DNA from 2 places in the Eubacterium sp. AM05-23 genome. Region 2 is predicted to be linked to the other one. Evidence: predicted binding sites of a transcription regulator. Region 2 holds the regulator's gene; the other holds the start of a gene.
What was found. The regulator HrcA, encoded in region 2, represses chaperone genes, less so after heat shock. The targets are predictions, from matches to a motif close to TGTTAGCACTCNNNNNNNNNGAGTGCTAACA.

Region 1: the regulator HrcA is predicted to act here: its motif matches at 1,972-2,002, upstream of groES (co-chaperone GroES).

Annotation. Positions count from the first base shown of each region.
Region 1 is NZ_QUDF01000002.1:43,204-47,120, reverse strand. It holds gene groL (chaperonin GroEL) at 1-1,587, opposite strand, end outside; gene groES (co-chaperone GroES) at 1,638-1,922, opposite strand; gene DW091_RS02495 (type 1 glutamine amidotransferase domain-containing protein) at 2,234-2,923, opposite strand; gene DW091_RS19995 (hypothetical protein) at 2,999-3,139, opposite strand; gene DW091_RS02490 (trimethylamine methyltransferase family protein) at 3,443-3,917, shown strand, end outside.
Region 2 is NZ_QUDF01000002.1:246,812-250,728, forward strand. It holds gene DW091_RS03440 (tyrosine-protein phosphatase) at 1-62, opposite strand, end outside; gene hemW (radical SAM family heme chaperone HemW) at 182-1,321, shown strand; gene hrcA (heat-inducible transcriptional repressor HrcA) at 1,659-2,693, shown strand; gene grpE (nucleotide exchange factor GrpE) at 2,702-3,268, shown strand; gene dnaK (molecular chaperone DnaK) at 3,494-3,917, shown strand, end outside.

The sequences.
Region 1 (3,917 bases), 200 kb from region 2:
AGGAGCTGCTTCTTCTGGTAAATCAGCAACGGCAACTTCGGTGGTTAAGAACATCGCGCAGATGCTTGCAGCGTTCTGGATAGCTGTACGGGTTACCTTGGTCGGGTCGATGATACCTGCTTCAATCATGTTGACGAATTCGCCGGTAGCAGCGTTGAAGCCGATGCCGTTTTCTTTCTTGCGCAGTTCGTTGACAATAACAGAGCCTTCAAGACCAGCATTTTCAGCAATCTGACGAACGGGTTCTTCAATCGCGCGGCGGATGATAGCAGCGCCGATTTTTTCATCGCCTTCCAAGGTATCGATTAAAGCATCTACCTTGTCTAAGGTTTCGATGAACGCAGATCCACCACCAGGTACCATACCTTCTTCGACACCAGCTCTTGTCGCGTTCAATGCGTCTTCGATGCGGTATTTGCGTTCTTTCAATTCAACTTCGGTAGCGGCACCAACCTGGATAACTGCTACGCCGCCAGCCAGTTTAGCCAGACGTTCCTGTAATTTTTCTTTGTCATAATCCGATGTGGTTTCAGGAATCTGAGCCTTGATCTGAGCGACTCTTTCTTCAACGATCGCACGGTCTCCCTGTCCATCAACGATGATGGTGTTGTCCTTGTCAACCTTAACCTGACGCGCGCGTCCTAACATAGACATATCGGCGTTTTTCAGTTCCAGACCAACTTCTTCAGAGATTACCTGACCACCTGTTAAAGCAGCGATATCCTGTAACATGGCTTTTCTTCTGTCACCGAAGCCAGGAGCTTTAACAGCGACACAGTTGAAGGTTCCTCTTAATTTGTTCAGTACTAAGGTTGTTAAAGCTTCGCCTTCAACATCTTCAGCAATGATTAAGAGCTTAGCGCCCTGCTGTACAATCTGTTCCAGCACTGGAAGTAATTCCTGGATATTTGTGATTTTCTTGTCTGTGATTAAGATATATGGGTTGTCTAATTCTGCAACCATTTTTTCAGTATCGGTTACCATGTAACCAGATAAATATCCTCTGTCAAACTGCATACCTTCGGTAAATTCCAGTTCTGTACCCATGCCCTTGCCTTCTTCAACAGTGATAACACCGTCGTCGCCGACTTTAGTCATGGCTTCTGCAATTAAATCACCAATTTCGGTATCAGCGGCGGAAATGGAAGCTACCTGAGCTTTTGCTTCTCTGGTTTCTACTGGTTTGCTGTTAGCTTTCAGTTCGTCAACAACAACTTCCACAGCCTTTTCGATCCCTTTTTTCAGAACCATCGGATTCGCACCGGCTACAACGTTTCTGTTACCTTCTCTTACAATAGCCTGAGCTAATAAGGTAGCGGTAGTAGTACCATCACCAGCTACATCGTTTGTTTTGGTAGCAACTTCTTTGACCAGCTGAGCGCCCATGTTTTCAAAAGCGTCTTCCAGTTCAATTTCTTTAGCAATGGTAACACCATCGTTTGTAATGGTTGGAGCACCGTAGCTCTTTGCTAAGATAACGTTTCTTCCTTTTGGTCCTAAGGTTACTTTGACAGCGTCTGCCAATTTATCTACGCCAGCAATCAGTGATTCTCTGGCGTCTGCACTGAATTTAATATCTTTTGCCATTTTAATCTTCCTCCTGAAAATTTATAATCTATTAAATGTGGTTTTCTGAATTATTCAACAATTGCTAAGATGTCAGACTGTTTCAAAATCAAGAATTCTTCTTCGCCAACTTTTACTTCGGAGCCAGCGTATTTAGAATAGATAACTTCATCGCCTTCCTTTACATCCAGCGGCACTTTTTTACCATCAACAATTTCGCCGGAGCCAACAGCGACAACGGTTCCCTGCTGTGGTTTTTCCTGTGCAGAACCCGGTAATACGATACCGCTAGAAGTCGTTACTTCTTCTTCTTTAACTTTGATTACAACCTTGTCTCCCAATGGTTTTAAACTCATTTTTGATTCCTCCATTTTTAATGATTTATGATTTTTATTATTTTCTTCTTGTTAGCACTCATTACCTCCGAGTGCTAACATTATATTAAACCATTCTCTCAAAATTTGCAAGACCTTTTTAATAAATTTAATGACTTTTTTCAGGATTTCAGGATTGCTTAATATTTTTTGTGAAAGCTCTCCGGTTATGCGCCTTTCAGGCTTCGTTATTTTTTATATTACCTGTTTCTGCAAGCGGTATTTTCTTATTTTTACCCAACAAGCAAATTTAGCTGCATACGCCGCTTTTTTTCACAATCCGCCTTTTGTCTTTAATAACTGCTTAAGTTTTTCAGCAAGCATTTTGCCACGGCCTGTCCAGACATGGGATTCTGCCCTGTTATCAAATGCCCATCCTGTACTGCAAAAGAACTAAAAGCGCGTTTTTTCACAAATTTCGCTCCCCGCTTCCTGGCTTCTTTCTCAGTACCAAAGGGCACTAAGCGGTTTTTTCCGCTTAGAATTTCTTCTGTTTCTGTAAAGCCTGTGAGTGTTTTACAAGATATAAGATAGCTTCCATCTGATGTTTTTATATTCAAAAGCCCTGCTAATCCGTGGCAGACCGATGTCACATAACCTCCCTGCTCATAAATCTCTCGGCTGATTGCCTGCAAATCTTTATTGTCCGGAAAATCCCAGACCACGCCGTGGCCGCCTGTATAATAGATTGCCAAATAATCGGAAGCATTGATATCCGATGGTTTAAGGGAGTCTGCCAATGCTCTGTTCTGGAAATCCTCTGAGTTATAAAAAGCAAACACGCTCTCATTGACATAAGCGTTTTTCAGACTGCGAGGGTCGATTGGCACATAGCCGCCCCTCGGGCTGACATAATCAATTTCATAACCAGCCTGTATCAATTCTTTCACAAACTCAGTCGCTTCTGACAGCCAGAGACCTGTCGCCTCATTTTTCGTTCCATATTTCGCAGTATTGGTCAAAACCACTAATATTTTTTTCATTTTTATCTCCATTTCATATCAAAAGTTCTAATTGATCACTATAACTTATATACCGTTTCAGATAAAATCTAACCATTAATCCATCCGCCTGCAGACCACCCGATCACTTTTCAGATTGCGCCTGCCATAAATATGAAAAAGCAGCTCTCGCTCAATACCGATTGAAAGCTTCTGGTCACTGGCATCATAACCATCAATGCTGGTGCAGCTTGACAAACTGACTCATAGATAAAAACAAAATTTTTAATGAAGTCTCTTTATTTTAGTAATATTTTCTTTTTTACGCAAAACAGACAAATTATTTTACACCTTTCTTCAAAACATGGCTTATCCGGAATACATAAACTGTATATTTTTTTGTCACTGACAATTACCTTTACGCTTTTTATTCTTTTTACGCCTGGCAACGCTTTAAAACAGACCAAACACGCCAAATTTTCATATTATTTTTGGCATATTCCTTGCTTTATATAAACTTAAAGTAAATGGCGCCATACAAAATTATTGAGGAGAATATCGATGAAAGTATACGAAAAATATATTTCTAAGGCAGATATTGAAAAAATACACGCACATACGCTCACTATTTTAAAAAAGGTAGGCGTAAAATTTGAACACGAAGAGGCTTTATCTGTTTTTAAAGCGCATGGAGCAAGAATTGAAGGCGATAAGGTTTATATCGAAGAAAAAATGCTTGAGGAAGCTTTAGAAACCGTGCCAAAGAAGTTTACAATCTATTCGTCAAAGGGCAACGTTCACATCGGCGGCCACAGTTATGTAAAGCTTCCGGTGTCCGGTTCTGCTTATTTACAGGATGGCAGCCGAATAAGAGCTTTTACAAACAAAGATATTATTGACTGGGTTAAGCTTTCGGATACCAGTCCTGTTCTAGATTGTGTGATGACGAATCCCTGTTTTACCTCCAAAAAATTCACACAAAATGAGACTGAGCTTGGGTTTTTGGCTTTACTTTTAAAATATGCCAATAAGCCAG
Region 2 (3,917 bases):
ATCAGATATGGGACTGCGGCAGCCGCGGCAATAAGCGCCCCAATGCCTACAAATTTTTTCATATGTTCACTCCTTTGACTCTTTATACTTTATTATATAGAATATATTGTAACATAAAGACTTAAATTTGTCCCGGTGACAATTTGTTTTTTCATCATATTTTATAAAAAGGAGCGTTTTAATGGAAAATGTTGGAATTTATGTGCATGTTCCCTTCTGCCAGCAGAAGTGCCGCTACTGTGATTTTCCCTCATGGGCGGGGCTTAGCGAGGCGGATGCCCGGCGTTATTTTGAGGCGGTCTGCCTTGAGATAAGGGCCTTCGCGGATGAGCAGGGCAGGCTGTCCGCGCGCACGGTTTATTTTGGGGGAGGCACGCCCTCTTACGTGTCGGCTGATCATATCGGCCAGGTTATGGACTGTATCCAGGAGTGCTTTGAGCTGCCAGGGGAGGGTGTGGAAGCCACCATTGAGGCCAATCCCGGAACCCTGACCGGCGAAAAATGCCGGGCTTACCGCAGCATGGGCCTCAACCGCGTGAGCCTGGGTCTCCAGACCACGAGCGATGAAGAGCTTAAAGCCCTGGGGCGTATCCACACCTACGCGGATTTTGAGTCGTCGCTGGAGCTGCTGGGAAGCGCGGGGTTTGAGAATATCTCGGCGGATTTAATGTTTGGCCTGCCGGGACAGACCCTGGAGGATGTGCGCCGGGACCTTGCGAGACTGACGGCCCTTGAGCCCGTTAAGCATATCTCTTGCTACAGCCTGAAAATCGAGGAGGGAACTGCCTTTGCCACCCTGCTCCGCCAGGGAAAACTGGCGCTGCCAGACGAGGCGCTGGAACGCCAGATGCAGCACGCTGTCATCGACGGCCTGGCAGAGAAGGGCTTTGAGCAGTATGAGATATCGAACTTTGCAAGGAAAGGCTGGGAAAGCCGCCACAACAGCCTGTACTGGGTGATGAAGCCCTATGTGGGCTTTGGACTGGGGGCAGCCTCCTATTATAAGGAAGAGCGCCGCACCAACGTGATGGCAATGGGGGACTACTGTACTCTGGCTGAACAGGGGAAAGCCCCAGTGCTCGAGGCGCACACACTGGATGTGCAGGAGAAAAAGGGTGATTTTATGTTTCTGGGTCTGCGGCGCATGTGCGGCGTAAACGACGCGGATTACCGAAGGCTGTTTGGCAGCAGCTTTTTTGAAGATTTTGAGGAAATTGGAAACCTTGTGGCGGCGGGGCTTCTCACGCGTGAGGGGCCGGTGATCCGCCTTACCCCAAAGGGCCAGGATCTGGCGAATCAGGTGTTTGTGGCGTTTGTATAAGTGAGATGAGTGTAGCGGAGGACCGCCGTTGGATTTTGCGGGATCGCCGCGAGCAAGGCACTGTTACCTCATGACTTCGATGGTTCTGCGAAATAAAGCATCTTGGCGCGCGGCAAAATGGAAAAATCCTTTAACGGTTTTCGCTGCACGCCCTCTCTTTTTCAGCTTTTCACTTGGATAATATACCAAAAGGTTTCCTTGCTTAAATAATGTTTAAATCTTAAAAACTTGACATTTATCTTATAGAAATCTATTGACAAAGTAAGAACCCGGTGGTATATTATAGTCAAGATATTAGCACTCACAAGTAACGAGTGCTAATAAAGAGGTGAACAAAATGGACTTGAAAGAGAGAAAGAAGAAGATATTGGAGGTAATCATTAAGGATTACATCAATACCGCCGAACCGGTAGGGTCCCGGACTTTGTCAAAGCGTTATAATCTTGGCATCAGCCCTGCGACCATCCGGAACGAAATGGCTGATCTCGAAGACCTGGGCTTTTTAATGCAGCCGCACACCTCATCTGGAAGAATTCCGACTCAGCTGGCATATCGCTATTATGTCGATGAGATCATGCAAATTCAAAAATTAGCTAAGGTTGTGAGAAATGACATCCATAATGGGTATCTTAAAATAACAAGGGAGTTGGATAACACCATGAACCACACGGCGAAGGTGCTGTCACAGCTGACCAATTACACCTCTGTGGTGCTGTCGCCGCGGGTTTCCTGCTTTAACTGCAAGCACGTACAGATTGTTCCTTTGATCAAGGAACGGGTTTTACTCATTGTGGTCACCTATGAAGGGATGGCAAAGAACATTGAAATGACCCTTTCACAGGAAATTGACACCACTTTGGCCCTGAAACTGAGTAATGTCTTAAACAGCTTCCTTAAAAATATTTCCTTCCAGGAAATTAATATGGAGCTGGTGGATCAGATTCAGGAATTGTCCCCGGATGAAAGCAGTTTACTCCGGGAAATTCTTCCGGTATTAAGGGATACTTTGATGGAAGAGGCTTCAGACATCCACTCCATGGGTCTGACGAATCTTTTCAACTATCCCGAATTCAGTGATGTGGAAAAAATCCGTCACCTGGTCAATGTGATCGAGGAAAAACCGCTGCTGGCGGGGATCCTGTCAAATGATGACGCCAGTCAGGTGATTAACATCAGCATCGGGGATGAAAATGATAATGAGAATCTGAAGGAATTCAGTATTATTACGACAACCTACGAGCTGGAAGGAAAGACCGTAGGCGCTTTTGGGGTCATAGGACCGACGAGGATGAATTATGACAATGTCTCCTCGGTTCTTGATTATATAAGAAATGAACTGAACACAAACTTAACAAAATTATTAATGAAATAGGTGGTTAAATGGCTAAGGAAGAAAAGATGGAACAAAACGTAGACGAAACCATTAAGGAAGAAGCTACGGAGGAACAGGCAGCAGAGGAACAGAAAACAGAAGAACAGGAAACTGTAGAGGATGTTGAAAAATCGGTAAATGAAGCGGCCAAGGCAGAGGAAGCGGCTATGGAGCGTCTTATGCGCCTTCAGGCGGATTTTGAAAACTATAAAAAAAGAACGCAGAAGGAAAAGACTGACATTTACCAGTTTGCTCTTGAGGGCTTTGTCACAAAGCTTTTACCAGTGCTTGACAACCTGGACCGCGCCGAAGCGGCGGCGGATGATGACAATGCGGACAAATACCGCGAAGGCGTCCAGATGGTTTTCAAGCAGCTGATCGGTGTTCTGAACGAGGAGGGCCTGCAGGAAATTGACTGTGTGGGTACAGCCTTTGATCCGAACTTCCACCACGGCGTTGCCGTTGGAGCAGATCCTGAAAAAGACGACCAGGTTGTTCTGGAGGTTTTCCAGAAGGGTTACACTTTTAAGGATAAGGTCATACGGCCAGCGATGGTTAAGGTTAACCAGAAGTAAAAAAGCAATTGACAATGGGGAATTGAGAATGGAGAATTAAAAGAACAAATTTGCTAAAGCAAATTTGAGAAAGCGGTCAACGGCCGCATAAAGATCAAAATGCGTAGCGTTTTGTACCGGAATTTTCCATTTTCCATTCTCAATTCTCCATTAAACAACAAGCTGCTTTTTTGAAGAATGATAAAAATTAGAAATTTATACTAAAAACTTAGGAGGACATATATTATGGGTAAAGAAAAAATTATTGGTATTGACTTAGGTACTACAAACTCTTGCGTTGCTGTTTTGGAAGGCGGCGAACCGGTTGTTATCCCAAATGCAGAAGGGAACCGCACAACCCCGTCTGTTGTTGCGTTTACTAAAGACGGTGAAAGACTGGTCGGCCAGGTGGCAAAACGCCAGGCTGTCACCAATCCAGACCGTACAGTCGCGTCCATCAAGAGACACATGGGTACCGACTATAAAGTAACCATCGATGATAAGAGCTACACACCGCAGGAAATCTCTGCGATGATCCTGCAGAAATTAAAATCAGACGCAGAAGCCTATCTTGGCGAAACAGTTACCAAGGCTGTTATCACTGTACCGGCTTACTTCAGCGACGCTCAGAGACAGGCAACCAAGGACGCTGGTAAGATCGCCGGTTTAG